DNA from 2 places in the Leisingera sp. JC11 genome. Region 1 is predicted to be linked to the other one. Evidence: riboswitches for the same ligand, from Rfam matches in the RefSeq annotation. Region 1 holds a riboswitch; the other holds the start of a gene.

The links. Region 1 has a riboswitch for thiamine pyrophosphate ahead of thiC (phosphomethylpyrimidine synthase ThiC). Riboswitches for the same ligand answer to the same signal wherever they lie in the genome.
Region 2: another riboswitch for thiamine pyrophosphate. It lies ahead of thiB (thiamine ABC transporter substrate binding subunit); the one in region 1 lies ahead of thiC (phosphomethylpyrimidine synthase ThiC).

The regions. Positions count from the first base shown of each region.
Region 1 is NZ_JBFCVS010000008.1:104,748-120,087, forward strand. It holds gene AB1A62_RS11035 (pimeloyl-ACP methyl esterase BioG family protein) at 1-445, opposite strand, end outside; gene bioA (adenosylmethionine--8-amino-7-oxononanoate transaminase) at 449-1,747, opposite strand; gene bioD (dethiobiotin synthase) at 1,744-2,370, opposite strand; gene AB1A62_RS11050 (8-amino-7-oxononanoate synthase) at 2,367-3,506, opposite strand; gene bioB (biotin synthase BioB) at 3,506-4,483, opposite strand; TPP riboswitch at 4,697-4,825, shown strand; gene thiC (phosphomethylpyrimidine synthase ThiC) at 4,963-6,777, shown strand; gene AB1A62_RS11065 (FAD-dependent oxidoreductase) at 6,774-7,742, shown strand; gene thiS (sulfur carrier protein ThiS) at 7,711-7,908, shown strand; gene AB1A62_RS11075 (thiazole synthase) at 7,910-8,677, shown strand; gene AB1A62_RS11080 (thiamine phosphate synthase) at 8,677-9,282, shown strand; gene AB1A62_RS11085 (HesA/MoeB/ThiF family protein) at 9,279-10,247, shown strand; gene AB1A62_RS11090 (hydroxymethylpyrimidine/phosphomethylpyrimidine kinase) at 10,244-10,948, shown strand; gene AB1A62_RS11095 (amidase family protein) at 11,064-12,422, shown strand; gene AB1A62_RS11100 (hypothetical protein) at 12,429-13,418, opposite strand; gene AB1A62_RS11105 (hypothetical protein) at 13,586-14,077, shown strand; gene AB1A62_RS11110 (hypothetical protein) at 14,357-14,569, opposite strand; gene AB1A62_RS11115 (trimethylamine methyltransferase family protein) at 14,573-15,340, opposite strand, start outside.
Region 2 is NZ_JBFCVS010000003.1:195,994-211,333, forward strand. It holds gene AB1A62_RS04720 (ATP-binding cassette domain-containing protein) at 1-531, opposite strand, end outside; gene AB1A62_RS04725 (thiamine/thiamine pyrophosphate ABC transporter permease ThiP) at 518-2,074, opposite strand; gene thiB (thiamine ABC transporter substrate binding subunit) at 2,050-3,027, opposite strand; TPP riboswitch at 3,060-3,151, opposite strand; gene aroC (chorismate synthase) at 3,381-4,481, shown strand; gene AB1A62_RS04740 (helix-turn-helix domain-containing protein) at 4,547-4,963, opposite strand; gene AB1A62_RS04745 (cation transporter) at 5,037-5,669, shown strand; gene AB1A62_RS04750 (malonyl-CoA synthase) at 5,717-7,219, opposite strand; gene AB1A62_RS04755 (DMT family transporter) at 7,314-8,249, shown strand; gene AB1A62_RS04760 (SDR family oxidoreductase) at 8,306-9,010, opposite strand; gene AB1A62_RS04765 (LysR substrate-binding domain-containing protein) at 9,107-9,943, shown strand; gene AB1A62_RS04770 (hypothetical protein) at 9,947-10,318, opposite strand; gene AB1A62_RS04775 (AraC family transcriptional regulator) at 10,457-11,416, opposite strand; gene AB1A62_RS04780 (MgtC/SapB family protein) at 11,533-12,003, opposite strand; gene AB1A62_RS04785 (branched-chain amino acid aminotransferase) at 12,216-13,082, opposite strand; gene AB1A62_RS04790 (MarR family transcriptional regulator) at 13,244-13,747, shown strand; gene AB1A62_RS04795 (response regulator) at 13,754-14,455, shown strand; gene AB1A62_RS04800 (histone deacetylase family protein) at 14,635-15,340, shown strand, end outside.

The DNA.
Region 1 (15,340 bases):
GCTCCACCGCCAGAAGTTCTGCGCGCCGGGCCTCAACGTCCAGCGCCTCGGCCTCTTGCGGCGCGCCGAACACCCGGTCCAGGAACTGCTGGTAGCTGTCCAGGCTCAGGGTTTCCACGGTGCGGCGGAACACGGCTGGCGGAATGCCCGCGCCGCGGTTCACCGGCTTGAGGCTGCCGTTCACCGCCGCCTTGCGATGGAACGGATCAGGCCGCCCCTGCTGCCAATGAGAGTAAGAAGCCACACCGAAGGACCAGGCCAGCAGGCTGACCTGCTCGTAGCCGGACAGGTCCGGCAGGTCTGCATCCAGACCGGTGTAGCCGCTTGCAAACAGGATGTCCTGCAGGCCGTCCAGGTGCCAGAACACCTCCGGCCCCACAGCCCAGCCGCCGAAGACCACGATGGCCTCGGCTGCACTGTCCTGTTTCAGCCAGCGGAACTCCATGGCTTACAGCTCCCGCGCCAGCCGCAGCATGCCTGCGGTGATTTCGCTCAGCTGCTCCGGCGCGGTGATGAACGGGGGCATGGTATAGATGTTGCAGCCGAAGGGCCGCAGGAATACGCCCATTTCATGCGCCCGCGCATGCGCCTCGTCCGCCGAGACGCGGTGCTTCATCTCGATAACCCCGATGGCGCCCAGCACCCGCACATCCGCCACATTGGGCAGATCGCGGGCCGGGGCCAGTTCGGCCTGCATCTGTTCGCTGATGGCCGCCACAGTGCCGCGCCAGTCCTGCCCGGTAAGAAGGTCCAGCGAAGCCTTTGCGGCCGCGCAGGCCAGCGGGTTACCCATATAGGTCGGCCCGTGCATGAACAGGCCCGGGTTGCCGCCGCCGATACCCTCTGCCACCCGGTCGTTGGTCATGGTGCAGGCAAAGGAGATATGGCCGCCGGTCAGCCCCTTGCCGAGGCAAATGATATCCGGCTCGACAGTGCAGAAATTGGTGGCAAACAACTCGCCGGTGCGGCCGAAGCCGGTGGCGATCTCGTCGAAGATCAGGAGGATGCCCAGCTCGTCGCACATGGCACGGGCCTGGTTCAGATATTCCGGGTGATAGAAATACATGCCGCCGGTGCCCTGCACCACGGGTTCCAGAATGAAGGCGGCGATCTTTTGCGCGTTGGCTTCCAGAACCGCGCGCAGCTCACCCAAGCCGTTCCGGGCCGGATCGTCATTCCACTTTTCGTGGATGCGGATCGGCGGGCGGGAGACGAAATGCTGCACGCTCAGCGCGCCCTGGAACAGGTGGTGCATGCCGGTATCCGGGTCGCAGACGCTCATCGCCTTCCAGGTGTCGCCGTGATAGCCGGAGCGGATGGTGGCGAACTCCTTGCGGTCCGGCTGGCCGATGGCGTGCTGGTACTGCACCGCCATCTTCATCGCCACCTCGACCGAGACAGACCCGCTGTCGCAATAGAATATGCGGGTGAGGCTTTCGGGGGTGATCTCCAGCAGTTTGCGGCCCAGGTCGATGGCCGGATCATGGGTCAGCCCGCCGAACATCACATGCGGCAGGGTGTCGAGCTGGTCGTGAATCGCCTTGGTGATCGCCGGGTTCCTGTGGCCGTGCATCATGCACCACCAGGACGACATGGCGTCGATCAGCCGGGTGCCGTCCGCCAGCGTTATGTGCACGCCCTCGCTTTCCTTCACCACGAACGTCGGGCCGGGTTTGGCAACATTGGTGTAGGGATGCCAGAGGTGCTGCTGATCGAATTCCAGCTGGGAGAGGTCTGCGGCACTCATACCAAGGCCTCCTTGATCAGATCGACCCGGATGCTGGCTTGAAACGCCACGGCCAGCGCGTCAGAGGTCAGCTCACCAAGGACCGGCAGCCGTCCCAAGTGCGCCGCCTGGCCGAATTGGCAAATGGTTTCCTCCACCGCAGGCTCCGGATCGCCGATGAAGGCCACACCCACAACCGCGCAGCCCGCATCCCGCAGCGCCTTCAGCGACAGCAACGTGTGGTTGATCGTGCCCAGCTGGGTCCGCGCGCAGAGGATCACCGGCGCGCCCCAGCGGGCGAACAGGTCGAGGTACAGCACCTTGCGGTTCAGCGGCACCATCAGACCGCCTGCGCCTTCGGCGATGAGCGTACCGTCCACCTCAGGCAAAGACAGCGCGTCCGGGTCGATCTCCACGCCCTCGGCTTCCGCCGACAGATGCGGCGAGGCGGGCAGCTGCAGCAGATACCCCTCGGGCAGCGCCGGGCGGCCCGACAGGCGGGAGACGATCTGGCTGTCCGTCTCCTCTTCCAGCCCGGATTGCACCGGCTTCCAATAGGTGGCGCCCAGCGCCTGCACCAGGCCGGCCGAGAAGATGGTCTTGCCGATGCCGGTATCGGTTCCGGTCACGATCAGCGCGCTCATGGGGTTGTCTCCATTTCCCGGGCGAGGTCTTCGAACATCCGGGTGATGACCTCTGCCCCCGTATTCAACGTGATCGACAGCCGCAGCCGCGAGGTGCCGCGCGGCACTGTCGGCGGCCGGATGCCGCGGATGTCATAACCGCGGCCTTGCATCCGCGAAGCCAGCGCCATGGTGCGCTTGTCGTCGCCGATCACCACCGGCAGGATCTGGCTTTGGAACCCTTCCAGCCCGCACAGGCGTTGCGCCTCGCTTTGCGCATGGGTAATTCCCTGCCACGCCTGTTCGCGGCGGCCCGGGTTCTGTTGCAGTTCCTGCAAGGCCGCCCGCACCAGTGCCGCGTTCAAGGGCGACGGGGCGGTCGCAAAGATGAAGCCGCGCGCCTTGTTGATCAGCGTCTCGATCAGCACCCGCTGGCCGCAGATCAGCGCGCCGGAGGCGCCCAGCGCCTTGCCGCAGGTGTGCAGACTTAGGACATTCGGGCGGTGGGCAATTTCATGTGCCAGCCCGCGGCCCAGGTCGCCGAACACGCCCGTTGAGTGCGCCTCATCCACCACCAGCATGGCGCCGTCGGCATCGGCCAGCGCCATCAGCGCCTCCAGCGGGGCAAGGTCGCCGTCCATGGAATAGACCGCCTCAACCGCGATCCAGACCTGACCGGTGCCGCCTTCAGAGCGCCAGTCTTTCAGAATACGCGCGGCATCCTCCGCGTCGCTATGGGCAAAGCTGCGCGTCTCTGCCCGGCCCAGCCGCATCCCGTCATGGGCGCTGGCATGGACCAGCGCGTCGTAAAGCACCAGATCCCCCTGCTTAGGCAGGGTGGAAAAGATCGCCTGATTGGCATTGAAGCCGCCGCCCATGAACAGCGCCGTCTCGGTGCCGAAGAACGCGGCCGCCTCAGCCTCCAGCAGCTGATGCTCCGCGTCGTTGCCCCGCAACAGGCGCGAGCCGCCTGCCCCGACCGGCACCCCCCGCGCCAGCGCATCGGCAGCTGCGGCACGCAGCACATCGCTGCCCGCCAACCCGAGGTAATCATTGGAGGCAAAGTCATGCCCGTCCCGCGGCATCAGCTGCCGGTAGCGCCCGCGCGAGCGCAGCGCTTCCAGCGATTTCTCATGCCTTGGGAAGGCGCCTGCCATCAGCGGCTGCCGTCGCAGCCCGCAGCCATGGCGGTGATGCCCAGACGGTCGAACAGCTGCTGGTCCTTGTCCTCTTCGGGGTTGTCCGCGGTCAGCAGCGTGTCGCCCACAAAGATCGAGTTGGCCCCGGCAAAGAAGCACATCGCCTGCATCTCGTCCGACATGTCGGTGCGGCCTGCGGAGAGGCGCACGTGCGATTTCGGCATCAGGATGCGGGCCAGCGCAACGGAACGCACAAATTCGATCGGGTCCAGCTTCTCGACATTGGCAAGCGGCGTGTCGGCGATCGGGATCAGCATGTTCACCGGCACCGAGTCAGGGTGCACCTCCAGCGTGGCCAGCGCCAGCATCATGTCGATGCGGTCCAGCTGCTGCTCGCCCATGCCGACGATACCGCCGGAGCAGACCTTGATGCCCGCCTCGCGCACCCGGTTCAGGGTGTCGATGCGGTCGGCAAAAGTGCGGGTAGTGATGATCTCAGAATAGTAGCGCTCGGAGGTGTCGATGTTGTGGTTGTAGTAATCCAGACCGGCATCACGCAGGCGGAACACCTGCTCCTCGTCCAGCATGCCCAGGGTCATGCAGGTTTCCATGCCCAGATCCTTGACGCCCTGCACCATCGCTTCCAGCGCAGCCATGTCGCGGTCCTTGGGCGAGCGCCAGGCGGCCCCCATGCAATAGCGGGTCGCGCCGCCTTCCTTGGCTTTCTTGGCCTCGGCGATCACCCGCTGCACCTCGATCAGCTTGGAGGCCGAGAGTTGCGCGCCGTTGCGTGCCGACTGCGAGCAATAGGCGCAATCCTCGGCGCAGCCGCCGGTCTTGATGCTGAGGAGCTTGGATTTCTGCACCTGGTTCGGGTCAAAATACTGCCGGTGCACGGTGTGCGCCTGAAACAGCAAGTCCATGAAAGGCTTGTTATAAATCGCTTCCGCTTCCTCGCGGGTCCAGTCGGTGCGGATGGGTGCAGCGTCCAGCATGCTGTCTCCTGTTCTCTATACCTGTTGGCCATGCGCGGATGGCGTTTCCGGTTTTTATAGATAATTTTGCAGCCACCGATCAAGCATCAAAGCTGCGCTGCAGCGATTTGCCTCAAATACCCGCCCATAAGGCCAATATCAGACTGATATTAATGCCAAAAAATAATCTACAAAGATTCCGGTTGACGCAAACCCCGCACCTCCCCTAGCCCTATAGGCACGCAGGGGAGTCCCGCCCAAGGGACTGAGAGGCGTCATGGTGCGGGGCATCCCGGACCGGCGGCGCGACCCTTTGAACCTGACCCAGTTGATACTGGCGTAGGAAGCAAGAAACATGGCGCGGCGCCCCGGCGGCAACCCGTGTTTCGAACAGGCAGCATGCGTGCACCGGCCGTACACCGGCTGTACACCCCCCTGCCCGTTTTCCTCCGTCCCGGCTCAATTGGTGTTTTTGAACCGAAGGCCCGGAGGAACACCAGATGAACGTCCCCAACCCCAAAATCACCACGGGCGCATTGCCCGCCTCGCGCAAGATCTATGTCAGCGGCGAGGTCCACGAGGACATCCGCGTGCCGATGCGCGAGATATCAACTCACCCCACCGCGGGCGAGGCGCCGCTGCCGGTCTATGACAGCTCCGGCCCCTACACCGACCCGGATGTGCTGACCGACATCCGCCAGGGCCTGCCGCAGCTGCGCCGCCAGTGGATCGAGGCGCGCGGCGACGTTGAGAGCTACCAGGGCCGCGACGTGAAGCCCGAGGACAACGGCTTTGTCGAAGGCGACCGGCTGACGCCGGAGTTCCCGGTGAAACCCGCCCCGCTGCGTGGCAAGGATGGCAAGGCGCCGACCCAGCTGGCCTATGCCCGCGCAGGGCTAATCACCCCGGAGATGGAGTTCGTGGCGATCCGCGAAAACCAGCTGCGCGAGCTGTCGCCCTGCCACGGCAACCGCGACGGCAATGACTTCGGCGCCAATATCCCCGACTACGTGACGCCGGAATTCGTGCGCCAGGAAATCGCCGTCGGCCGCGCCATCATCCCGGCCAACATCAACCACCCGGAAATCGAGCCGATGATCATCGGCCGCAATTTCAAGGTGAAGATCAACGCCAATATGGGCACCTCTGCCGTCACCTCCTCGATGGAGGAAGAGGTCGACAAGCTGGTCTGGGCGATCCGCTGGGGCGCCGACACGGTGATGGACCTGTCCACCGGCCGCAACATCCACAACACCCGCGAATGGATCGTGCGAAACTCGCCGGTTCCGATCGGCACGGTGCCGATCTACCAGGCGCTGGAGAAGGTGAACGGCATCGCCGAGGACCTGACCTGGGAAGTGTTCCGCGACACGCTGATCGAGCAGGCGGAACAAGGCGTCGACTATTTCACCATCCATGCGGGCGTGCGCCTGCATATGGTGCCGATGACGGTGAACCGCGTGACGGGGATCGTCTCGCGCGGCGGCTCGATCATGGCGAAGTGGTGCCTGCATCACCACAAGGAAAGCTTCCTCTATGAGCACTTCGAGGAAATCTGCGACATCTGCCGCCAGTATGACGTCTCCTTCTCGCTTGGTGACGGGCTGCGCCCCGGCTCCATCGCCGATGCCAATGACGAGGCGCAATTTGCTGAATTGGAGACCCTGGGCGAGCTGACCAAAATCGCTTGGGCCAAGGACTGCCAGGTGATGATCGAAGGGCCGGGCCATGTCGCCATGCACAAGATCAAGGAGAACATGGACAAGCAGCTGGAGTGCTGCCACGAGGCGCCATTCTACACGCTGGGGCCGCTGACCACCGACATCGCGCCGGGCTATGACCACATCACCAGCGGCATCGGCGCGGCGATGATCGGCTGGTTCGGCTGCGCGATGCTGTGCTACGTGACACCCAAGGAGCACCTGGGCCTGCCCGACCGTGACGACGTGAAGACAGGCGTGATCACCTATAAGATCGCGGCCCATGCAGCCGACCTCGCCAAGGGTCTGCCCGGCGCCCAGCGCCGCGACGATGCCCTCAGCCGCGCCCGTTTCGAGTTCCGCTGGGAAGATCAGTTCAACCTGTCGCTGGACCCCGACACCGCGCGCGAGTTCCACGACCAGACACTGCCGAAACAGGCGCACAAGGTGGCGCATTTCTGCTCCATGTGCGGGCCGAAGTTCTGCTCCATGCGGATTTCGCACGACATCCGCTCGGAAGCGCAGAAAGAGGGTATGGAGGCGATGGCCGCCAAGTTCCGCGAGGGTGGCGAGCTGTATGTGCCTGCCGCCGAGGCTGCGGAGCCCGCGGAATGATCACCATCGCCGGTGCAGGCCTTGCCGGCCTCGCCTGCGCCTATGAACTGGCGCAGCGCGGGGCGGCGGTCACCGTCTATGAGCGGGGCGAGACCCTCGGGGACAGCAGCGTCGCGCGCTTTGCGGGCGGCATGCTGGCGCCCTGGTGCGAACGGGAAAGCGCCGAGGAGGAGGTGATCACCCTCGGCAGCCGCGCCTTCGACTGGTGGGCCAGGGTCACGACCGTCCACAGGCGCGGCACGCTGGTGGTGGCACCTGCCCGCGACCGGGCCGAGCTCACCCGTTTTGCCCGCCGCTCCAGCGGCCACCGGGGGGTGAACGGGGCGGAGATCGGCGAACTGGAGCCGGCACTGGCGGGGCGGTTTGCGCAGGGGCTGTTCTTCGGACAGGAGGCGCATCTGGACCCGCGCCGCGCGCTGCGGGACCTAAGCGCCAAGGTGCAGGAACTGGGGGTGGAGATCCGTTACGGCACCCCTGCGCCGGCCAGGGTCACGCTGGATTGCACCGGGATGTCCGCCCCCCTGCCCGGCTTGCGTCCGGTGCGGGGCGAGATGGCCATCCTGCACTGCCCTGAGCTGGAGATCCGCCGCACCCTGCGCCTGCTGCACCCGCGGATGCCGCTGTACCTGGTGCCCCGCGGTGATGGGTATTTCATGATCGGCGGCACCATGATCGAGAGCAGCTCGGACCGTGCGATCACCCTGCGGTCCTTGAGTGAACTGCTGAGTGCTGCCTTCGCCCTTCACCCGGGTTTTGCCGAGGCCAGTGTGGTGGAGACCGGTGCAGGCCTGCGCCCGGCCTTTGCCGACAACCTGCCGCGGCTCACTGAACAGGACGGCACACTTTACCTTAACGGGTTGTACCGCCACGGATTTCTGCTGGCGCCCGCGATGGCGCAGCAGGCCGCGGACCACCTGCTACCGGAGACATCAGATGAAGATCATCGTGAACGCCAAACCGCATGAGGTTTCGGCAAGTGACCTGCAATCTGCCCTGAGAGAACTCGGCTTTGCCTGTTCCTCTGTTGCGACCGCTCTGAACGGCACATTTATTGCCCGCGGCCAGCGGGCAGAAGTGCAACTGGCAGAGGGCGACCAGTTGGAAGTCCTGGCCCCGATGCAGGGAGGCTGAGATGCAATTCTACGGAACAGAGATCACCTCGCGGCTGCTTTTGGGCACGGCGCAATACCCGTCGCCTGCGGTGCTGGCGGAGGCGGTGAAGGCCAGCGGCACGGAGATCATCACCGTGTCCCTGCGCCGGGAGACCGCCGATGGGTCCGGCACGGCCTTTTGGCAGGAGTTGCGGAAGACCGGCTGCCGCATCCTGCCGAACACCGCGGGCTGCCATTCGGTGCAGGAAGCGGTGACAACCGCCCGTATGGCGCGGGAGCTGTTTGATACGCCCTGGATCAAGCTGGAGGTGATCGGCCATTCCGACACGCTGCAGCCGGATGTGTTCGGGCTGGTCGAGGCCGCGCGCATTTTGTGCGCCGAGGGTTTCCAGGTCTTTCCCTATACCACCGACGACCTGGTGGTGGGGGAGAAGCTCTTGGAGGCGGGCTGCGAGGTGCTGATGCCCTGGGGGGCGCCGATCGGCTCCGGCCAGGGATTGCGCAATCCCGATGCCCTGCGCGCGATGCGGGCGCATTTCCCGGGGGTGCCGCTGGTTGTCGATGCCGGGATCGGGCGGCCCTCGGACGCTGCGCAGGCGATGGAGCTGGGCATGGATGCGGTGTTGCTGAACACTGCCGTTGCCAAGGCCGGCGACCCTGCGGGGATGGCCCGCGCAATGACGCTGGCAGTTGAGGCTGGCCGGGCGGGATATGAGGCCGGCGTGATGGAGCGGCGCGATATGGCGGTGCCCTCGACCCCGGTTCTGGGCCTGGCGGAGTTTGCATGATGGAGCGGTTTTATCTGATCACAGGCCATGTCGGGCGGCTGGAGCTGCTGGTGCCCCACGGGGTTAAACTGGTGCAGCTGCGGATCAAGGACGAGCCGGAGGGTGAGGCGCGCCGCCAGATCGCCCGCGCCCGCGACTTCTGCGCGGTGCATAACTGCCAGCTGGTGGTGAATGACTACTGGCAGGCGGCCTTGGACCTCAATTGCAATTTCGTGCACCTGGGGCAGGAGGACATGGACAGCGCCGATTTTGCTGCGCTGCGCCGCAAGGGGGTGCGGTTCGGCCTGTCGACCCATGATGAGGCGGAGCTGGACCGCGCGCTGTCTCTCGGGCCGGAGTATGTGGCGCTGGGGCCGGTCTATCCGACGCTGCTGAAAAAGATGAAATGGGGGCCGCAGGGGCTGGAGCGGGTCACGCGCTGGAAGCAGATGGCGGGCGATGTGCCGCTGGTTGCGATCGGCGGGCTGACACCGGAGCGGCTTCCGGGGGTCTTTGCCGCAGGCGCCGACAGCGCGGCGGTGGTGACCGATATCCAGCTGGCGGAGGATCCCGAGGCCCGCACCCGTGAGTGGGTACAGGCCTGCCGGGTCAGGGAAGAGGCATGAGCCGCTATGCACGCCAGACGATCCTGCCGGAAGTGGGGGCGGAGGGCCAGGCGCGGCTGGCCCGCGCCCATGTGCTGGTAGTTGGCGCCGGGGGTCTCGGCTGCCCGGTGCTGCAATACCTGGGCGGCGCCGGCGTGGGCCGGATCACGGTGATGGATGGTGACGTGGTGGAGGAAAGCAACCTGCACCGGCAGGTGCTCTACTCCACCGCAGACATCGGTTTGCCCAAGGCGGAGGCCGCCCGGCAGCACCTGCTGGCGGCCAATCCGGGTCTACAGGTGACGGCACGGGTTCTGCGCCTAAATGCAGCCAACGCGGAGCGGATGGTGGCGGAAGCCGATCTGGTGGTGGATGCGGCAGACAGTTTTGCGGTATCCTATATCCTCTCGGATGAATGCCTGCGGCAGGGCAACGTGCTGATTTCCGCCTCGGCGCTGGGGCAGTCCGGCTATGCCGGCGGTTTCTGCGGCGGCGCGCCGTCGCTGCGTGCCGTTTTCCCGGACTTGCCCGCCCAGGCGGCGACCTGCGCAACCGCCGGAGTGATGGGGCCGGTGGTGGGCTTGGTCGGCGCCCTGCAGGCGCAACTGGCGCTGAAGGCGCTGCTGGATCATCAGCCCTCGCCGCTGGGGCAGCTGTTTGTTTTCCGGCTCGGAGAGCTGCAGATGAGTTCCTTCCGCTTTGACGAAGCGGAGGAGCCGGAAGATGCCCTGCCCTTCATCGCTGCCAGCCACATCACGGCTCAGGACACGGTGATCGAATTGCGCGGCGCCGCGGAGGCGCCGCAGCTGCCGGCGCCGCAGGCCCGGCGGGTTGCCCGCGCGGACCTGGCGGCGGCAGGGCTGCCGCGCGAGGGGCGGATCGTGCTGTGCTGCCGCAGCGGGCTGCGCGCCTGGGGGGCGGCGCAGGATCTGCGGCAGGCGGGCTATGGCAACCTGGCGTTGCTGGCGGCGGGAGATGGCTGGTGACGGTCATTCTGGCCATTGGCGGCACCGACAGCAGCGGCGGAGCGGGGCTGACGCGGGATACGGCGATGGCCGCGGACCTGGACATCACCCTGCGCCCGGTGGTGACTGCCGTCACCGTGCAGACAGATGAGGCGGTTCTGTCCGTCCACCCCTGCGCGCCCCAGGCTGTTGCGGATCAAGCGTCCGCTGCCCTGGCAACACCCCCGGCACCTGGGGCTGCGAAGATCGGCATGCTTGGCTCTGCCGCAGTCGCGGAGGCTGTGGCGGCCACCCTGCCCGCCGGCCTTCCCGTCGTGCTGGACCCGGTGCTGAAGGCAACCTCCGGCGGGACACTGATGGATGCGGACGGGTTTGGCGCCTTGCTGCGCCGTGCGGCCCTGGTCACGCCGAACCTGGCAGAGCTGGAGGTGCTGACCGGTATTGGCGGCCCGGTCGAGGCGCAAGCGGCTGCGCTGCTGGCACAAGGAGTGCAAGCCGTGCTGGTCAAGGGCGGGCACGGCACCGGCACCCGGAGCACCGACCTGCTGTTCACAGCGGATGGCGCGGTCACGCGCTTCTCCGCGCCGCGGCTGGCAGTCTCCAAACGCGGCACAGGATGCAGCCTGGCCACCGCCATCGCCTGCCAGCTGGCCAAGGGGGCTTCGCTGGCGGAGGCCTGCCGCGGCGCCAAGGACGCGGTGCACCGCTGGCTGCGCCGCTGATCGCGGCAAGGTCGCTGACGAGCGGTTTTCAGGCCGGTTTCAGGACGGAGTGAAGCGTTCAGTCTCCCTAGGGTCGCGGCAGCACCGCTGCCACGTGAACCGGGAGACCCGCCGCATGACCGATATCACTGCGCTCAGCGCCGAGGAGATGGCCGCCAAACTGCGCGCGCGTGAACTGAGCGCCCGTGAGGTGCTGGCAGCACACAAGACGCAGACCGAAGCGCAGGAAGGCACTGTGAACGCCTTTGTCACTCTGGACTGGGAGGCGGCTGAGGCACGCGCGGCAGAACTGGATGCGCTGGCGGCACGCGGTGAGTTTGCCGGCCCGCTGCACGGCCTGCCGGTTGCCATCAAGGATTGCTTTGAAACCAAGGGACTGCGCACCACCTGGGGGTCCAAGAGCTTTGAAGCCCATGTGCCGGATTATGACGCGCTGCATGTCGCCCGGCTGCGCGCAGCCGGTGCGGTGATAACCGGCAAGAGCAACACGCCGGAGTTCACCCTGTCCGGCCAGACAAGCAACCTGGTATCGGGGACCACCCGCAACCCGCTGGACCCGGAGAAATCCGTCGCTGGCAGCTCTGGCGGCGCGGCGGCTGTGCTGGCGGCAAACATGGCGGCGCTGGCCGATGGATCGGACCTGGGCGGCAGCACCCGCACGCCTGCCGCCTGGTGCGGGGTTGTGGGGATGCGCCCGACCTCCGGCCTGATCCCCTATGGCCCGAATCCGTCCCCGTTTGACGGGCTGTCGGTGCCGGGCCCTATGGCACGGAACGTGCGGGACCTGGTGCTGATGCTGGAGGTGATGCAGGGCAATGCGGCCTGCCAGCCGCTGGGGTACTGGCAGGAGCTGCCGCGGCTGGCGGACCTGGAAGAGGCCCCTGCCCGGCGCACAGGCCGGGCGGCGCTGTCACTGTCGCCGTTTGGTGCAAGCGTGGAGCCGTCGGTGCAAGCGGCGGTTGCCCCGGTTGAAAGGCTCTGCCGCGAGATGGGCTGGCAGGTGGCGGAAGACGCGCCGCCCCTGGAGCCGCTCATGGCGCATGGCGACATCATCCGGGGCCAATGCGCGCTGCAGCTGCGCGCGGCGCTGGCGCCGGACATGGCGCTGGCAGGCGAAAGCTACCGCACCGCCTGCGCCCAGGCCGAGGGGCGCGGCCTGGCGGAGCTGATCGCCTATCAGACTACCCGCGCCAGGGTCTGGGCTGATGTCTGCACCTTCTTTGAGCGCTATGACTTTGCCCTCTGGCCCACCGCGACGGGGATGCCGTTTTCCGCTGACCTGCGCGACGGGGAGATTACCGAGGACTGGCGCACGGTCACCCTGACGCCGCCGATGGAGCTGCCCTCAATCTCGATCCCCTTCGGCACCTCTGCGGACGGAATGCCGGCGGGGCTGCACATCACCGGGCCAAGAGGGTCGGACGCACGGCTGCTGCAATTTGCCCGCAGTATCGAGCGGGCAATCCAGGGCTGATCCGCCTCAGCGCATCCAGAAGCCTTCGGACTTGATCCTGTTGCGGATCGCCTGCTCGCGCCGGGGCAGGTTTTCGCGGTCAAACAGCGCCCGCACTTTCCCGCCGCGCCCCTGATAGACCATGCGCTTGATCGGCTCGCAGCCCTTCAGCACCTTCTTAATCCGGTTCGGCGCGGCGGCCTCTTGCAGCACCTCCACCACGCGGTCGCTTTCGCGCGCATAGAGCAGCGGGAACAGCCGGTAGTGGCAGCTGGTTTCGCCGTCCAGATAGCCTGCGGGAAGCGCATCGCGGCCGCCGCCGAAAGAGTGGATCACCAGGGGCAGCACGATCTGATCCAGCCAGGGATCCAGGCTCTGGCCCGCCAGCTCAGGCGGCGGATCGTCCCTGACCGACTGCGCATAGACCAGGAACCGCTTGCCGAAGGCCCGCGGACAGGCGCCGTAGAAGAAGCCTGCATTGAAGTAGAGGTAGCGCTTCCAGAACTCATCCGGCTGGCTGAGGTCGAGGCTGGACGGGTAGTCGAGGCCGAAGCGGGTATAGAGCGACTGCCAGATGCCCGCATAGCCGGGCCCGTAGAGCGTCGGCTTGGGCCAGGTGCCCTCGACCCGCAGCGAGGCCGAAGGGCGGGAGAAATCAAACGGCACCTCTGCCAGCTCGCCGGTGATCAGCGTGTCGGTGTCGAAGAACACAAACGGCTCGCCCTCGGGCAGCGCCTGCAGCGCCTCGATCTTGTTGCCATAGGGGTATGCGGCGCCGAACACCTTGCTTTCAAATGGCAGGATCTCTGCGCCCAGATCGGCCAACGCCTGCAGGACGTCCTGATTGCGGATGCCGGGGTCCTTGTCCCACAGCGGGCCCGGCTGCGGCACCGCCACAAACAGGCGCCCGGCAAACCCCGGGGAACAGTGGCGCAACGAGGCGGCAAACAGCAGCGCCTCATACTGCAGGCGGCCCGCCTGGCCGACGATCATCACGTTGAAGGGGGCATTTGCCATTGTTTTCCCCGTTTTCCGTCTCTGCCAGGCGGTTAGGACTGCGCGTTAAGGCCGCAAAGAGAATTGCCTGCTAAGGTAGCTATAAGCCGGCAAGGTGCCGTGCAACAGGCCAATGGAATTTCGGGACGCCTTGTGACGCAAAGGGCGCCCGTGAGTGGAGAGAGATGATGTTTGATGTGATCCTGGCCATTATTGCCGCTTCCGCACAGCCTGGGACGGAGGGCCGCACTCAGGAAACTGCGGCTGCAGCGCCCGCTCCGGCAGCGGAGCAAACCGCCCTGGCAGCGGAACCGCAGGAGGCCACCGGCCGCTTCACCACCGCGCTGGAGGTCAAGCCGATCCTGGCCGCAACCCAGGCCAACTGGATCCATGTGCGCGAGTTCGACGGCCAGGACCTGCTTTACGTGACCCACCTGTGGTCCTGGCGCTGCGGGCTGGCGCAGGTCAGGCTGGGGGTGAACGGCGCGGCGCCGGAAATCTGGCCGCTGCCGGACTGCCACCTGGAGGAAGGCTTTCCCAACATGATCAAGGAAGAGGACGGCCTGCCCTACCGCAGCTACCCGCTGGGCTCGATCCAGCAGATCGCGGTCGAGGTGACCTATGACGACCTGACGACCGAAAACCTGACATTCGGCCGCAACGGCCAGCCGGTGCAATAGGCTGGAGCAGGCCTGCATTCTGCCGGGATAATCGGGGCTGCCGGGAAATGAGCGGCACCCCGGGCCTCCGCTGGATGGCATAGAGATCTTCTTCATAGATCCCGCTCAATTTCTCAACCAGTTGCGCGGTCCGGCCGGGGAAACCCAGCCCCTCCTCGAGAGCATTCTCAGGTGCGAGTTTTCGAGAAGGGCCGCACAGAGCCGGCACATTGGGACCTCTGTCATATCCGGACAGGCGCCCAGGTAGGCGCGCAGGCGCTCCAGCCCGGACCAGCGCAGCTACGGCGGGTCGCATCCGCGCAGCACTTCGTGCCTGGTGCCGCAGGCGGTTGTTGCAAACAGCGCCGGCAAAAAGGTGGCCGGGTTGCGCAGTGCCATGAAGATTTCAAGCTGTTCCGCTTCCGGATAGAGGCTGCGGCCCCGAAGCGCGGGCCGCGGCGAGCCTAAGAAATGCGGAATTGAGAACACCACCCGATACGGCAGCGGCGGCAAATGTCAGCTTTGCTGCAGCACCGGTTCAAGACCATCTCCAAGCCGGTGTATCGGGAAATGCCGGCGAATGGCTTGATCCACCTCATAAGGGATGTGCGCGGGCGCGGGCCGGGCCAGCAATTCCCTGGTGCGCGTCCGGGCGTGTTCAAGAAGGTCCTTGTCGGATGCCCCCGCCCATTCCTGGGGGGTGCGCCGGTCGGCCATTGCCGGGTAGAAATAGTCGCTTTCCATGCGGTTGATCGTCTGGTCATGGCCTAGGAAATGCCCCGGCCCGCCAATGCAGACATCCCGTATGGTTTCGAGGGACAGCGTGTCTTCGCTCACCTCGAAGCCCCGGGTCGCGCGCATGACCGACCCGATCAGGTCATTGTCCAGAACGAAACTTTCCAGCGATGCCCCCAGGAGCGAGCCGTACATGCCGGCCGCCTCATAGATCAGGTTCGCACCGGCCAGCGAGGCCAGCAATTCGGTGTAACCCTTTTCGTAGCCGGCCTGGAAATCGGGAAGTTTGCTGTCGGTCATCCCCGCGCTTACGGCGCAGGGGATATCATAGAACCGGGCTATCTGGGCGCAGGCCGCCATCAGCAAGCCCTGCTCGGCGCTGCCGCCGGACATGGCCCCGGTGCGCAGGTCGCTGACAAAGGGCAAGGCGCCGAAGGTGGCGGGGTGTCCCGGGTTCAGCAGGTTGACGTAGACGATACCGGCGAGCACCTCCGCGGTCTGCTGCGCCACGGCCCCTGCCAGCGGGGCGGGGCTGGTCGCGCCCGCTTG
Region 2 (15,340 bases), on a different contig from region 1:
ACGGGCAAGCTCCGCCACCAGGTCCAGCATCTCAGCCTTCAGCGCCGGGCCAAGCGCGGCAAAGGGTTCATCCAGCAGCAGGATATCGCGCCCCTGCACCAGCACCCGCGCCAGCGCCACCCGGCTCTGCTGGCCGCCAGACAGCGCCGCGGGCTTGCGCCCGCCCATGCCGCCAAGACCGACCCGCTCCAGCGCCGCCTCTACCTGGCGCCACTCCGTCTGGCTCAGCCGCAGATTTGCGTGCAGCCCCAAGCCGACATTCTGCGCCACGGTCAGATGCGGAAACAGGTTGCCGTCCTGAAACAGCATTGCCACCGGCCGCTTACCCGGCGGCCTGTGCGTCAGGTCCGACCCGTTCCACGATATCCGCCCGCGGGTGACCGGCAGAAAACCGGCAACCGCCTCCACCAGCGTGGATTTCCCGGCACCGGACGGGCCGATCACCGCCACGCAGGCGCCGGGGCTGATCTCCAGATCCGCCTCCACCGCGTAATCGCCGTTCATGATCCGGCAGGTCTCAAGCCTCAGCATGCCAGCGCCCTCCGCGGTCCAATATCCAGAATGCCCCCATCGACAACATCAGCAAGAGCAGCGCTGCACCTGCCGCCGCCTCCATCCGGTAAGCCCCCATCAAACGGTAGATCTGCAGCGGCAAGGTTGCGAAATCCGGATCGGCAAACAGCGCCACCACACCCAGATCGCCCATTGACAAGGCCGCCGCCAAACCCGCGGCAAATCCCGTCTGCGCCCGCATCCGCGGCAGGTAAACCCGGCGGACAAAAGCCCAGCCCTGCATGTCCAGTGACAGCGACAACCGGCCATAGCGCCCAAGCACCTCCCGCGCCCGCGGCACCAGAATACGCATGGCAAAAGGCAGCGCCATCACCGCATTGACCAGCGCCGTCACCGGCAGCGCCAGCGCAAAGGGATCTGCGACGGGATAGATTAGGATGAACAGCCCGGTGCCGATCACCAGCGGCGAGGCCGCAAGCCCCAGAATACCGGACAGTTCGGTCAAGCCGTTCCGCCCCGCCGCCCCGGCGGCGGCCATCGGCAAGGCCAGCAGCAGCAGGATCGCGGTGCTGAGCGCCGCCACCAGAATGGAATTGCCAGCGGCCTGCCAGACACTGCCTTTCAGGGCTGTCAGCCCCGGCAGACCGGCCAGCACAATCGCCGTCAGCGGCAGCAGCAGAAAGACAGCGGACAGGATAATCCAGAACCCGTCCAGGCCGCGCGCCAAGGCGCTTTGCCCGTCCCAGCGACGCACCGCACGGTCAAGGCCGGCGCCAAATCCCTCTCCCGCCGACACCCGCAGAGCCACCAGCGCGGCAGCGCCGGTCAGCAGCAGTTGCATGCCCGACAGCAGCGCCGCTCGGCCCAGGTCGAAATCGAACCGGAACGCCTGATAGATCGCGAGTTCTATGGTCGTCGCCCGGGGACCGCCGCCCAGGGTCAGCGCCACCGCAAAGCTCGACAGGCAAATGGCAAAAACAACCGCCAGCGCGCCCGGCGCCACCCGCCGCAGCATCGGCCCTTCCAGCAGCCGCCACATCGCCAGCGGCCCGGCGTCCAGCTGCGCCGCCACGCGGAAGCGCTCGGCGGGGATCTCCTGCCAGCCCTGCAGGATCAGCCGGGTTGCCAGCGGCAGGTTGAAGAAGACATGCGCCAGCACTACCCCGTGCAGCCCGTAGACCTGAACAGGCTCTAACCCGAGGAAAATCAGCCCCTGGCTCAGCCATCCAGCCCGGCCGAAGACGGCCAGAAGACCCAGAATGGCAACAATGACAGGCAGGATGAAGGGCGCGCCCAAGAGCGCAATCATCAGGCTCCGCCCCGGAAACCGCCGCCGCGCCAGCGCGCGGGCGACGGGGATGGCAAGGCCAACGCTCAAGAGCGCCGACAGGCTCGCCTGGGTCAGCGTGAACCGCAGCGCGGCCCAGTCGCTGGCGGCAAACCCGCTGCCCGCCTTAGCCCTGAGGGCAACAGCCCCAAGGGTTCCCAATATCAGCGCAGCCACCAGAAGGGCCGCGCTGATACCGGGAAAGGCGCTTACTGGCTGAGCGCGTCCAGCCATTCGCCCAGCGCCGCATCGCGCACCTCTGCCGCCTCCGTCTCGCTCAGCAGCAGCGATTTCTCCGGTGCGATCAGGGTGTCAAACCCTTCGGGCAGACCGCCCTCGGGTGTCACCGCCGGATACATCCAGTTGGTGGTCGGGATAATCGACTGGAACGCATCCGACACCATGAAGGCCAGGAACTGGTCCGCCAGCTCCGGCTGGTCGGTATTTGCCAGTTTGCCGGCAACCTCCACCTGCATGTAATGCCCCTCGTCAAACGCCGCCGCCGCCTTGGAACCGTCTTCCTCGGCAATCAGATGGTAGGCGGGCGAGGTGGTGTAGGAGAGCACCATGTCGGCCTCGCCTTCCAGGAACATGCCATAGGCCTCGGACCAGCCCTTGGTCACGGTGACGACATTGTCAGAGAGGCCCTTCCAGATTTCCGGCGCCTCATCGCCATAGGCGGCCTTGACCCACAGCAGCAGGCCCAGCCCGGGGGTCGAGGAGCGCGGGTCCTGAATCACGATCTTCTTGTCGCTGGCGGCCAGCGCCTTGAAATCCGCAGGCGCCGCGGCATCGGCGTTATGAACAAAGGCAAAGTAGCCCCAGTCATAGGGCACAAAGGTCGCGTCGTTCCACTCCACCGGCAGCGCATAGTCGGCGCTGACCGAATGCTCCGCAAACAGGCCGGTTTCCTTGGCCGCCGCGGTCAGGTTGGTGTCGAGGCCCAGAACGACGTCGGCGTCCGAGCGTTCGCCCTCCAGCTTGACCCGCGCCAGCAGCGCCGCGCCATCGCCCGCGCCGACCAGTTTCAGGTCGCAGCCGCAGACCTCCTCAAACGCCTTTTCCACCGCCGGGCCGGGGCCCCAGTCGGAAACAAAGCTGTCATAGGTGTAAACGGTGAGTTCGGGCGTATCGGCAAAGGCTGCCGAGGCGCCAAGCAGTCCCGCTGCAAATGCAAGATGTTTCATGCCATCCTCCTTTGCGGCTTTGGGCAAGGGTGGAGGCTGTCCAGTACCTTCCCTCCGCCGGTGTGATCCGGTTCAGGTTCAACGGGTGTCATCTCAGCGCTGCCGCGCACCCCGAGGTGGCGCGGACATTAGGCCCGGGGCGCGGCAATGACAAGCCAAAGCCCCGCCAGGACCTACGGTTCAAGCAAACTGGACCGCCCGCAACCAGGATCTCCTGTTCTTCTGGCTGAAGATATCCCGGGGGAGCCACCCCAGGCGGCGGGGGCAGCGCCCCCCGTGCCCTTTGCCGCAGAGGAATCCGCTTGAGGCACAGGCCCCTGCCCGCTAAGCACAGCGCAAAGGAGACCGCGCGCATGTCGATGAACAGCTTTGGACACCTCTTCCGCGTCACCACCTGGGGCGAAAGCCACGGGCCTGCGCTTGGCGCCACCGTCGACGGCTGCCCGCCGAACGTGCCGCTGGAGCCGGAAATGCTGCAGCAATGGCTCGACAAGCGCCGTCCCGGCCAGAACAAGAACACCACCCAGCGCAACGAGCCGGATGCGGTGAAAATCCTGTCCGGGGTGTTCGACGGCATGTCCACCGGCACCCCAATCCAGCTGATGATCGAGAACACCGACCAGCGGTCCAAGGATTACGGCGAGATCTCCCAGACCTTCCGTCCGGGCCACGCCGACATCACCTATTTCCAGAAATACGGCAACCGCGACTACCGCGGCGGCGGCCGCTCTTCGGCGCGCGAAACCGCGGCGCGGGTGGCCGCGGGCGGTGTTGCACGTGAAGCAATCAAGGCGCTGGTGCCGGGGCTGGAGATCAAGGGCTACATGACCCAAATGGGCGAGCTGGAGATCGACCGCAGCCGGTTCGACTGGGATGCGATCGAACAGAATGATTTCTGGATCCCCGATGCCGGCGCGGTGCAGGAGTGGGAAGACTATCTGCAAGGCCTGCGCAAGGCGCATGACTCGGTCGGCGCCGTGGTTGAGGTAGTTGCCCGCAATGTCCCCGCAGGCATCGGCGCACCGGTCTATGGTAAGCTCGACACCGATCTGGCCGCTGCGATGATGTCGATCAACGCCGTGAAAGGCGTCGAGATCGGCGAAGGCATGAACGCCGCGCGCCTCAAGGGCTCGGAAAACGCCGATGAGATTTTCATGGGCGAAAACGGGCCGGAGTATTCCTCCAACCACGCCGGCGGCATCCTCGGCGGCATCTCTACTGGTCAGGATGTGGTGGTGCGTTTTGCGGTCAAGCCGACCTCCTCGATCCTCACCCCGCGCAAGTCGATCCGCAAGGATGGCTCTGCCACCGAGGTGATCACCAAGGGCCGCCACGACCCCTGCGTCGGCATCCGCGCGGTGCCGGTGGCGGAGGCGATGATGGCCTGCGTCATTCTGGACCACCTGTTGCTGCACCGCGGCCAGATCGGAGAAAATCAGGGCCAGATCGGCTGAGGATCAGGCTCTAACAAAGGAGTTTGCCCGGAAATGGTTCGGGCAGATCCTTTCAGTCGGCGCCCTCAATCATGCTCACTTGCGCATTGACTGTGGTCGCCCAGCGCGGTCAGCACCTTGCAGCAGCCGCCGTTGCCGCCGTCACACAAGTGGCTGATCCGCTCCAGCTCGTCGGCCAGGCGCTCCAGCCGGGCGATCCGCGCGCGCACGTTTTGCAGCTGGCTGCGGGCAATCCGGTCGGCTTCGGCGCAGTCATCGCCCAAGTGGCCGTCGAGGCCCATCAGTGATTTGATGTCCTCCAGCGGAAAGCCGAGATCCCGGGCGTGTTTGATGAAGCCCAGCGCGTCCATGCCGTCCTGCCCGTAGCGGCGTTGGTTGCCGGCATTGCGGCCCGGCTGCGGCAGCAGGCCGATTTCCTCGTAATAGCGGATGGTCGGCACCTTCACGCCGGTGGCCTTGGACAGCTGGCCGATGGAAAACATGCGCAAACCCTCTTGATGCTCTAGTGACTAGAGGCCCTACATTGATCCCGAATCAGGAATGAGGACAAGAGCAATGGCAGGCTGCTGCAATCAGGAAGCCCGGTTTGACGGGGTATCGGCGGACTACAAACGCAGGCTTTGGCTGGTGATCGCCATCAACGCCGGCATGTTCGCGGTGGAAATGGGTGCGGGCCAGCTGTCCGGCAGCCAGGCGCTGAAGGCCGATGCCTTGGATTTTCTGGGCGACGCTCTGACCTATGGCATCTCGCTGGCGGTGATCGGCGCCACCCTGCGCACCCGGGCGCTGGCGGCGCTCGGCAAGGGCATCAGCCTGTTGCTCATGGGGCTCTGGGTATTCGGCTCCACGGTTTACCAAGTGTTTTACGTCGGCGTGCCGCAGGCCCATATCATGGGGGTGATCGGTTTCATGGCGCTGGCGGCCAACCTGATCTCGGTGCTGCTGCTGGCGCGCTACAAGGACGGCGACGCCAATGTCCGCTCGGTCTGGCTGTGTTCGCGTAATGACGCCATCGGCAATGTGGCGGTGATGATTGCGGCTCTTGGCGTCTGGGGCACGGCGACCGGCTGGCCCGACCTGATCGTGGCCGGGATCATGGCTGGGCTGTTTCTGAACTCCGCCTTCCAGATCCTGGTGCAGGCCGTGCGGGAATGGCGCGAGGAAGAGGCGCACGCGGCGGTGCATTGATCCTAATCGCCTGTGCCGCTTACGGCACAGGCAGCGCCCTTTATCTCTTACGAAAACAGCTTTGCGTATTCCTCGCGCAGGGCTTTTTTCTGCACCTTGCCCATTGTGTTGCGCGGCAAGGCCTCCAGCAGGATGATCTCCTTGGGCTGCTTGAACTTGGCAAGCTGGCCGGAGAGCGCCGTCTTGATCGCCTCAGCACTGGTGCCCTCGCCCTCCGGCACCACCACGGCCACCACGCCCTCGCCAAAATCCGGGTGCGGCACGCCGATCACCGCGCTTTCCAGCACGCCGGGCAGGTCGTCGATCAGGCTCTCGACCTCCTTGGGGTAGACATTGAAACCGCCGGTGATGATCAGGTCCTTCTCGCGCCCGACGATGGTGACATAGCCATCGGCGTCGATCTTCGCCATGTCGCCGGTGATGAACCAGCCGTCCGGCCGCAGCTCCTCGGCCGTCTTCTCCGGCATCTGCCAGTAACCCTGGAACACATTGGCCCCGCGCACCTCCAGCACGCCGATCTCTCCGGCCGGCATCTCCGCCCCGTCCAGCATCACCCGCGCCTCAACGCCCGGCAGCGGGAAGCCGACGGTGCCGGCCCGGCGCTCGCCGTCATAGGGGTTCGACGTGCTCATATTGGTCTCGGTCATCCCGTAGCGCTCCAGAATGCGGTGACCGGTGCGGGCCTCCCACTGCTCGTGGGTATCCACCAGCAAGGGCGCGGAGCCGGAAATGAACAGGCGCATGTTTGCAGCACGCTCCGGCGTCAGCCGCGCATCCGCCAGCAGGCGGGTGTAGAACGTCGGCACCCCCATCAGCGCTGTGGCCGACGGCATCGCCTCCAGGATCGCATCCGCATCGAACCCCGGCAGGAGCACCACCTGGGCGCCTGCAAACAACGCCACATTGGTCGCCACAAACAGCCCGTGGGTGTGGAAGATCGGCAGCGCGTGGATCAGCACGTCGTCCTTGGTGAACCGCCAGTAGTCCCGCAGGGTCAGCGAGTTGGAGGCCAGATTGTCATGGCTCAGCATCGCGCCCTTGGAGCGGCCGGTGGTGCCGGAGGTGTAAAGGATCGCTGCCAGATCCTCTGCCTGCCGCGACACGGGTTCAAACCCGTCCTGAGCCTCCGCCAGATCGCGCAAGGACCCCTGTCCGGCAGCATCCAGCGTCAGCACCTGCGCCGCGCCCGCAATCGCGGTGATCTCTTCCAGCCGCGCCGGGTCGCAGACCACCACCCGCGGAGAGGCGTCGCCCACGAAATAGGCGACCTCCGGCCCGGTGTAGGCAGTGTTCAAGGGCAGGAAAATGCCGCCGGCCATGACGGTGCCAAGGTACAGCTCAATCGCCTGAATGGTTTTCTGGACCTGCACCGCCACCCGGTCACCCGGCTGCACGCCCTGGGCGGCCAACGCCGCCGCCATCCGCTCCGCGCCGGCAAACAGCGCGCCGAATGTGATGCTGCTGCCGCCCGGAAGCCTGGCAAAAACATCCTCCTCGCGCCCCAGCGAGGACTCACGCAGCTGGCGGATCAGGTGGTTGGCGTCATACATCGGCGGCTCCTTCTTCTGGCGGCGCCATTTGCGCGCCTTGACCCGCCGAAATCAAGCCATTGATCTTTGCGGCGCTTGGGCGCAGGGTCGCGCCATGGCAGAATCCTTAACATCGCATCGGCCTGTGCTGGCGGTCCTGCTGAAAGTGACCGCGATTGCGCTGTTCACCGCGCTGTCCGGGATCATCAAGGCCACCTCAGAGACCGTGCCGGCAGGCGAGGCGGTGTTCTTCCGCTCCTTCTTTGCGATTCCGGTGATCGTCGCCTGGCTGGCGGCGCGCGGCCAGCTGCGCCAGGGGCTGATCACCAGGAAACCGATGTTTCACGTGTGGCGCGGCCTGGTCGGCACATCGGCGATGGGGATGACCTTCATGGGGCTGGCGCTGCTGCCGCTGCCGGAGGTCACCGCCATCGGCTATGCCACCCCGATCTTCACCCTGATCCTGGCGGCGCTGTTCCTGGGCGAGACCATCCGGCTGGTACGCATCAGCGCCGTCGCCATCGGCCTCCTGGGCGTGCTGATCATGATCTGGCCCCGCCTGGGCGGCGATTTGGGCGATGGCGCCCTGCTGGGGGTGCTGCTGGTGGTCGGCGCCACGGTGGCCCGCGGCTTTGTGCAGATCCACATCCGCCGCATGGTGCAATCGGAGCATACCGCGGCCATCGTGTTCTATTTCTCGCTGACTGCCTCGGGACTCGCACTGCTGACCGCGCCTTTCGGCTGGGTGATGCCGGATGCGCAAACCGCGGCGCTGCTGGTCAGCGCCGGGCTGGTCGGCGGGGTGGCGCAGATCCTGGTCACCTCCTCCTACCGGTTTGCGCCGGCCTCAATGCTGGCGCCTTATGACTACGCCTCGATGATCTTTGCCATCGTGATCGGCTATGTCTGGTTCGATGAATGGCCGACGCTGGTGATGCTGGCCGGTGCGGCACTGGTGATTGCCGGCAATGTGCTGGTGATCTGGCGCGAGCACCGGCTGGGCCTGCGGCGCGGCAAGGCCAAGCCGCTGATCGACCCGAAGGGCGGATAGCAGGCTCTAACAAGGGCTAGTAGCAAGAATTGAGCCTGCACCCCGCACCGGCCGGTTCAGATCGCGCGGGTCAGCCCCCCGTCGACACGGATGTTCTGCCCGGTGGTATAACCCGCATCATCCGAGGCCAGATAGGCCACCAGCGCTGAGATCTCGCGAGCTGTGCCATAACGGCCCATCGGGATCCGCGCCTTGCGGTCTTCAGTCTCCGGCAGGCTGTCGATGAAACCCGGCAGCACGTTGTTCATCCGCACGCCCCGGGCCGCGAATTTGTCGGCAAACAGCTTGGTGAAGCTCGCCAGCCCGGCCCGGAACACGCCGGAGGTCGGGAACAGCGGATCCGGTTCAAACACCGCAAAGGTGGAGATGTTGATGATCGACCCCTTGCCCTGCGCCGCCATAATCGGCGCCACCAGCCGCGACGGGCGGATGACGTTCATCAGGTAGTATTCCATCCCCAGATGCCAGTCATCGTCGCTGATCTCCATGATATCACCCTTGGGCCCGTGGCCCGCGGAATTGACCAGCACATCGATGCGGCCCCAGCGGTCCATCGCCTTGTCCACCAAAGCCCGAAGATCGCTTTGCTCCAGGTTGGAACCCGTGTGGCCCACCCCTCCCAGCTCCTGCGCCAGGGCCTCGCCCTTGCCGGAGGAGGAGAGGATCGCGACCTCATAGCCCTGCGAATGAAGATGGCGGGCGGCATCTGCGCCCATGCCGCTGCCGGCGGCGGTGAAGAGAGCAACTTTGGTCATATCCATACTCCTTTGCCTGCCCCCAAGATGGCTGCTCAGGCCGCGCTTGACCAATCATGTCTCATCGCGCCAGACTGTAGAAAAACTATTGGCTGAAACTTGATGCGCCTGCCCAACCTCAACGCCCTGCGGATGTTCGATGCCGCTGCCCGCCACCTGAATTTCGGCCGCGCGGCGGAGGAGCTGCACCTGACTCAAGGAGCCGTGGCGCAGCAGGTACGGCGGCTGGAGGCGGATCTGGGCCACAAGTTGTTCCACCGCCATGCCCGCGGGCTGACGCTGACCGACACCGGGCGCAGCTATCACGCGCCGGTGCAACAGGCCCTGGCGCTGATCCGCGAAGCGACCGACAAGCTGGCCCCTGCGGTTCAGCGGGTGACTCTGTCGGTACCGCCCTCCTTTGCCTCAAAATGGCTGGTGCCCCGGCTGCCGGAGTTCGAGGCGCGGCACCCCGGCATCGACCTGCGAGTGGTCGCAGAGGAAAACCTGACGGATTTCAAGCGCGACGGCATCGACATCGCCATCCGCCAGGGCACCAAACCGCAGGAAAGCAGCCTGAACTCCGCGCTCCTGTCGCTGGTGGATCTGGTGGCGGTGGCACGTCAGGATTCGGCTCTAACCAAGGAAGATTCTCCGGAACTGGCGGATCTTGCCCGTCACACGCTGATCCAGGACGGGCACCGGCACTGGGACCTGCTGCTGCGGCAGGAGGGGATCAGCGCCGCGGGCCGGGTCCTGCAATTCAACCAGACCGCGCTGGCGATGGATGCGGCGCTGAACGGCCAGGGCATTGCCCTGGTGCCGCGCATTTTCCTGGGCAGCCAGCCGCTGAAGGTGCTGTGGCAGGCGCCGCGGCTTGGCGACCAGGGGTTCTACGTGCTGTGGCCCAGCGCACAGGGCCGGGCCAAGACAGTGGTGGACTGGCTGCTGCGCCAGTAGGGTTCAGGCAGAGGCGGCCTCGGACTGTTCCGGCGCGCTGAGAGAGATCACCGCAACCACAGCGGCCCCGTTCAGCCAGTAGAAGGCCGCATCCAGCCCGGCGAAACCCAACAGGAAAGGCGCCGCCAGAAAGGCGAGGCCGACAATCAGATCGACGGCCAGATGCAGCTTGTAGGGCAGCACCCGGATCAGGCCGAGGTGGTGGTCGGTCAGCACCGTCAGCACAAAGGCGGCGATGCCGGTGGCCACCGACAGCCACAGCGCCAGCGGGGTGCTTTCGCCGAGGCCCAGCAGGAACGGAAGCCCCATCAGGGCGATGGCCACCGGGTAGTCGAGATAGGCGTGGATGGTGCGGGTCACAAAGCGGAGGGGCATGGGTCAGGTCCTTGTTACTGAGGTCTCTAAGCCGCAATTGCGGCTCTGACCCCAAGCTGCCCCATCAAGGCCGGACGATGAACTTCAGGAACGCCCGAATGTTTTGCAGATCGTACAGATGGCTGGAAGTCTAGCAAGTCAGGCAGCGCTGTGCTGCTGCCGGTAGGCCGCCGGGGACATGCCAACCTGCTTGCGGAACACACGCGAAAACGCCGCCTCGGAGGCATAGCCGGCAATCTCAGCCGCATCCGCAACGTTCAGGCCCTGCTCCGCCAGCCCCTGGCAGGCGATCTGCATCCGCCAGCTGGTCAGGTACTGCATCGGCGTCACTGCCATCTTGGCGGTGAACTCCTGCGCAAAGGCGGTGCGCGACATGCCGGCCTCCCGCGCCAGGCCCTCCACACTCCACTCCTGCGCCGGCGCCTGGTGAAACGCGCTCAGCGCGCGGGAAAGACGCGGGTCGGCAAACCCCGCCAGCGCCGACCCGCTAGGGCTCTGATGCTCCAGATAGGCGCGGATCGCCTGGGCAAACAGCACCTCGGACAGTTTCAGCGCAATCAGGTCGCCGCCGATACGGGCGCCCTGCACCTCTGAGCCGATCATCCGCAGCGTGGCCTCGATCCAGGCGCCGGCTTCCTCGCCGTAATTCTCGATCACGATATAGGGCGGCAGCCGGTCGATCAGCATATGCCCGGCGCCGCGCCGCCCCGGCATGGCGGCAAAGGAGAAATGGCCGCAGATCAGCTGGGTGTCCCGGTCCTCTTCGGCGCCGCCGTAAACCAGCACCCCGCCGCCGTCATAGCCGGCATCCTGCAGCACCTGCTCCAGCGGCAGCGCCTCCAGCGGCTGCACCTCGTTGCACAGCAGCATATGCGCCGCGCCATGCGGGATCAGCACCAGGTCGCCCTGCTTCAGCCGCAGGGTCTCTCCACTTGCGGGCACATGCACCTTCAGTTCGCCGCGCTGCACGAAGTGGAACCGCGCCACATTCTCAAACGGCGGCACCTGGATTCCGAACGGCGGGGTGAATGAGGTGCGGAAATAGAGTGTTCCCTTCAGGGACAGCCGGGTGAGAATATCGCTGAGCAGATCCAACATATCCTGAATGTTAGACGGCAGGCATCCCGCGTCCATGGCGCCGGACGATCTGCAAGGAAATGTGAACGCTCAGGCAGCTGGACCCGGAGACCTCAGGACACCCTGACCGGGTGGCGTCAATCGCTGATATCCGGCCGGTCCTTGCTGCCGCGGCTGCTCATCAGGCGGCTCATCGAGAGGATTGCCGCAGCCCCCGCGGCCAGCAGTACCGCATGAACATAATAGCCCAGCCCGGACGCCATGCCGACTCCGCCGGCCACCCACAGGCTGGCCGCGGTTGCCATGCCGCCGACCCGCTCGTCGCCCTGAATAATCGCACCGGCGCCCAGAAAACCGATCGCGCCGACAAGCCCCTGCATGATGCGGGTCGGGTCGGCCCCCATTTCAAGGCTCAGCGCCTCCATCGACATCTCCATGGTGACCAGCGTAAAGCCCGCCGCCCCAAGCGAGACAATCATGTAAGTCCGCATGCCCACCTTGCGGTGCCGCAGCTCCCTATCCAGACCCAGCAGCGCCCCGGCAGCCACGGCGCAGATCAGCCGCAGCCCCAGTTCCAGATAACTCACATAGGAAATGCTCAGGTCCATCGTGTTCCTGCTCCTCCTTGGCGGGCAGCAGCACGCAGCATGCCCCGGAATGACTTTTCAGCAATATGCCCGACTATGGCACACTGCTGAAAAAATTGCAGGAAATCGGCATCGGCGGCCAGATGCTGCCGCAATCAGGCCGCCGAGAATACAGCCGCAAAGCAAAACCCCCGCACGATGGCGGGGGTTTTCATCTGGTGGCGGCCGGGCGCTTATGCGCGGACCAGCTTCTCGTAGTCTTCGGCGATCTCGCGGGTCAGGGCGCCGACTTCAAACTTGTAGGGGCCGATCTCGCCCACCGGGGTGACCTCGGCAGCGGTGCCGGTCAGCCAGCACTGCTCGAAGCCTTCCATCTCTTCCGGCTTGATGTGGCGCTCATGCACGGTGATGCCCTTGTCCTTCAGCATCTGGATCACGGTCTGCCGGGTCAGCCCGTTGAGGAAGCAGTCCGGCAGCGGCGTGTGCACTTCGCCGTCCTTCACGAAGAAGACGTTGGCGCCGGTCGCCTCGGCCACATAGCCGCGGTAATCCATGAACAGCGCATCCGAGCAGCCCTTGGCCTCCGCCTTGTGCTTGGAAATGGTGCAGATCATGTAGAGGCCCGCCGCCTTGGCGTGGACCGGAATGGTTTCCGGGCTCGGGCGCTTCCATTCGGCGATGTCGAGCTTGGCGCCCTTCATCTTGGCGTCGCCGTAATAGGCGCCCCAGCCCCAGACGGCGACGGCCATCCGCACCGGGTTGCGGGCCGAGGCAACACCCATGTCCTCGCCTGCTCCGCGCCACACCAGCGCCCGCACATAGGCGTCCTGCAGGCCGGAGGCTTTCAGCGCCTCTTCCTTGGCCGCCTCGATCTGGTCGACGGTGTAGGGCATCGGCATGTCCAGCGCCTCGGCCGAGGCGATCAGCCGCTCGGAATGCTCGCGGCTCTTGAAGATCTTGCCGTTATAGGCGCGCTCGCCCTCGAAGACGGAGGAGGCATAATGCATCGCATGGGTCAGGATATGCACCTTGGCATCCCGCCAGTCGACCAGCTCCCCATCCATCCAGATCACACCGTCGCGATCGTCGTAACCAGCCATGCCGCACCCTCCTGAATTCTGCGGTGATTTTCATTTGTTGCGCAAGTTAAGGCCGGAGCGGACATAATCTTGCGCCAAAGCTGCGATTCGATACATCTTCACCCTTGGAATGTCAACAACACTGACATAAACTGACCGCAAGACAGACGAGGGGGCACCACATGCCTGAGGGCCGGACAGGGCAGGGATATGGCAGCGAAAGCCTGCTGTTTCTGACAGATGAGCAGCTGCGCCAGGGGATCGAGGCAATGTTCTTTGCCTACCGCGGCTTTACCGCCGATCCGGACCGGATCCTGGCCGAAATGTCCTATGGCCGGGCGCATCACCGGGCGATCCACTTCATCAACCGCTCGCCGGGCACCACGGTGAACAATCTGCTCAGCATCCTCGGCGTCACCAAGCAATCGCTGAACCGGGTGCTGCGCACGCTCATTGGCGACGGGCTGGTGATCTCCAAGGTGGGGGAACTCGATAAACGCGAACGCCACCTCTACCTGACCGACCAGGGCGCAGCGCTGGAGGCGACGCTGTCGGACGCCCAGCGCGCCCGGATGCGCGCCGCCTATAAGGACGCAGGCCCCGAGGCCGTGCAGGGCTTCAAGACGGTGCTTGAGGCGATGATGGACGCGGACATGCGCCGCGCCTACGCCAAGCTGCGGGACTGATAAGGCATGAGCATGCACGACGCCCATCTGCTGATCGTCGATGACGACGAGCGCATCCGCGGCCTCTTGAAGAAATTCCTGATGCGCTCAGGTTTTCTGGTGACCGCTGCGCGCGATGCCGCCCATGCGCGCCGGGTGCTGGCGGGGCTGGATTTCGACCTTATAGTCATGGATGTGATGATGCCGGGCGAGGACGGCATTTCGCTGACCCGCTCTTTGCGCGAAACCATGGCCACCCCGATCCTGCTGCTGACCGCCAAGGGCGAGACCGAGGACCGGATCGCGGGGTTCGAGGCCGGGGCGGATGACTACCTGCCCAAACCCTTCGAGCCCAAGGAGCTGCTGCTGCGCGTCAACGCGATCCTGCGGCGGATGCCGGACACAGTGGCGCAGGAGGCCGCGCCCAAGGTGCTGCACCTGGGCGCCATCCGCTATGACATCGAGCGCGGCGAGATGTGGCAGGGCGACGAGCTGATCCGCCTCACCGGCACCGAGAGCCAGCTGATGAAGATCTTCTCGGCCCAGCCCGGCGAGCCGGTCTCCCGCACCAAGCTGGTCGAGGATCTGGGCCGCGACCGCGGCCAAGCGCAGGAGCGCGCGGTGGACGTGCAGATCACCCGGCTGCGCCGCAAGATCGAGCCGAACCCGAAACAGCCGCAATACCTGCAAACGGTGCGCGGCGCGGGCTATATGCTGGCGCCGGACTAAGTTCGTCCCGCTATCTTCCTGCCCGAAGTCTCCGCGGCAGTGCCCTCATCCGTTCCGGCCGCGCCGGTGCACAGGGGGTGCACACGTGGTGCACGCATGGCACCCCCGGTTTTCCCTTGCAGCCAGACACCGCCCGCTCCTAGTGTCGCGCCAAGTCCCGCAGCCGGAGGAACGCGCCCATGACCACCGCCCTGCTCACCCACGCGGATTGCCTGAACCACGTCACCCCCGAAGGCCACCCCGAACGGGTCGCCCGGCTGGAGCACATCCTGCACGCGCTGGAGTCCTTGGATCTGAAGCGGGTGACGGCCCCGATGGCGGCTGAAGACGACATCCTGCGCATCCACCCCGTCTCCTACCTGTCGGACCTGCGCAAAGCCTCCCCGGCAGAGGGCTGGGCGCAGATCGACGGCGACACCTTCCTGTCCCCCGGCTCGCTGGACGCCGCCTTCCGGGCGGCCGGTGCGGTGGTGCGCGGTGTCGACATGGTGCTGGGCGGCGAGGTGCAGAACGCCTTTGCGGCGGTGCGCCCGCCGGGGCATCACGCGGAAACGGATACCGCCATGGGTTTCTGCCTGTTCGGCAATGCCGCGCTGGCCGCAAAACATGCGCTGGACCACCACGGGCTCAGCCGCGTCGCGGTGGTGGATTTCGACGTGCACCACGGCAACGGCACCCAGGATCTGCTGTGGGACGAACCGCGCGCGCTGGTAGTGACCAGCCAGCAGATGCCGCTCTGGCCCGGCTCCGGCCGCCCGGATGAAGACGGCGCTCACGGCCAGATCCTCAACATGCCGCTGCCGCCGGGATCGGGCCGGGCAGAGATGCAGGCGGCCTATGAAACCCAGGCATTCCCGCGCCTCAGAGACTTCAAGCCGGAGCTGA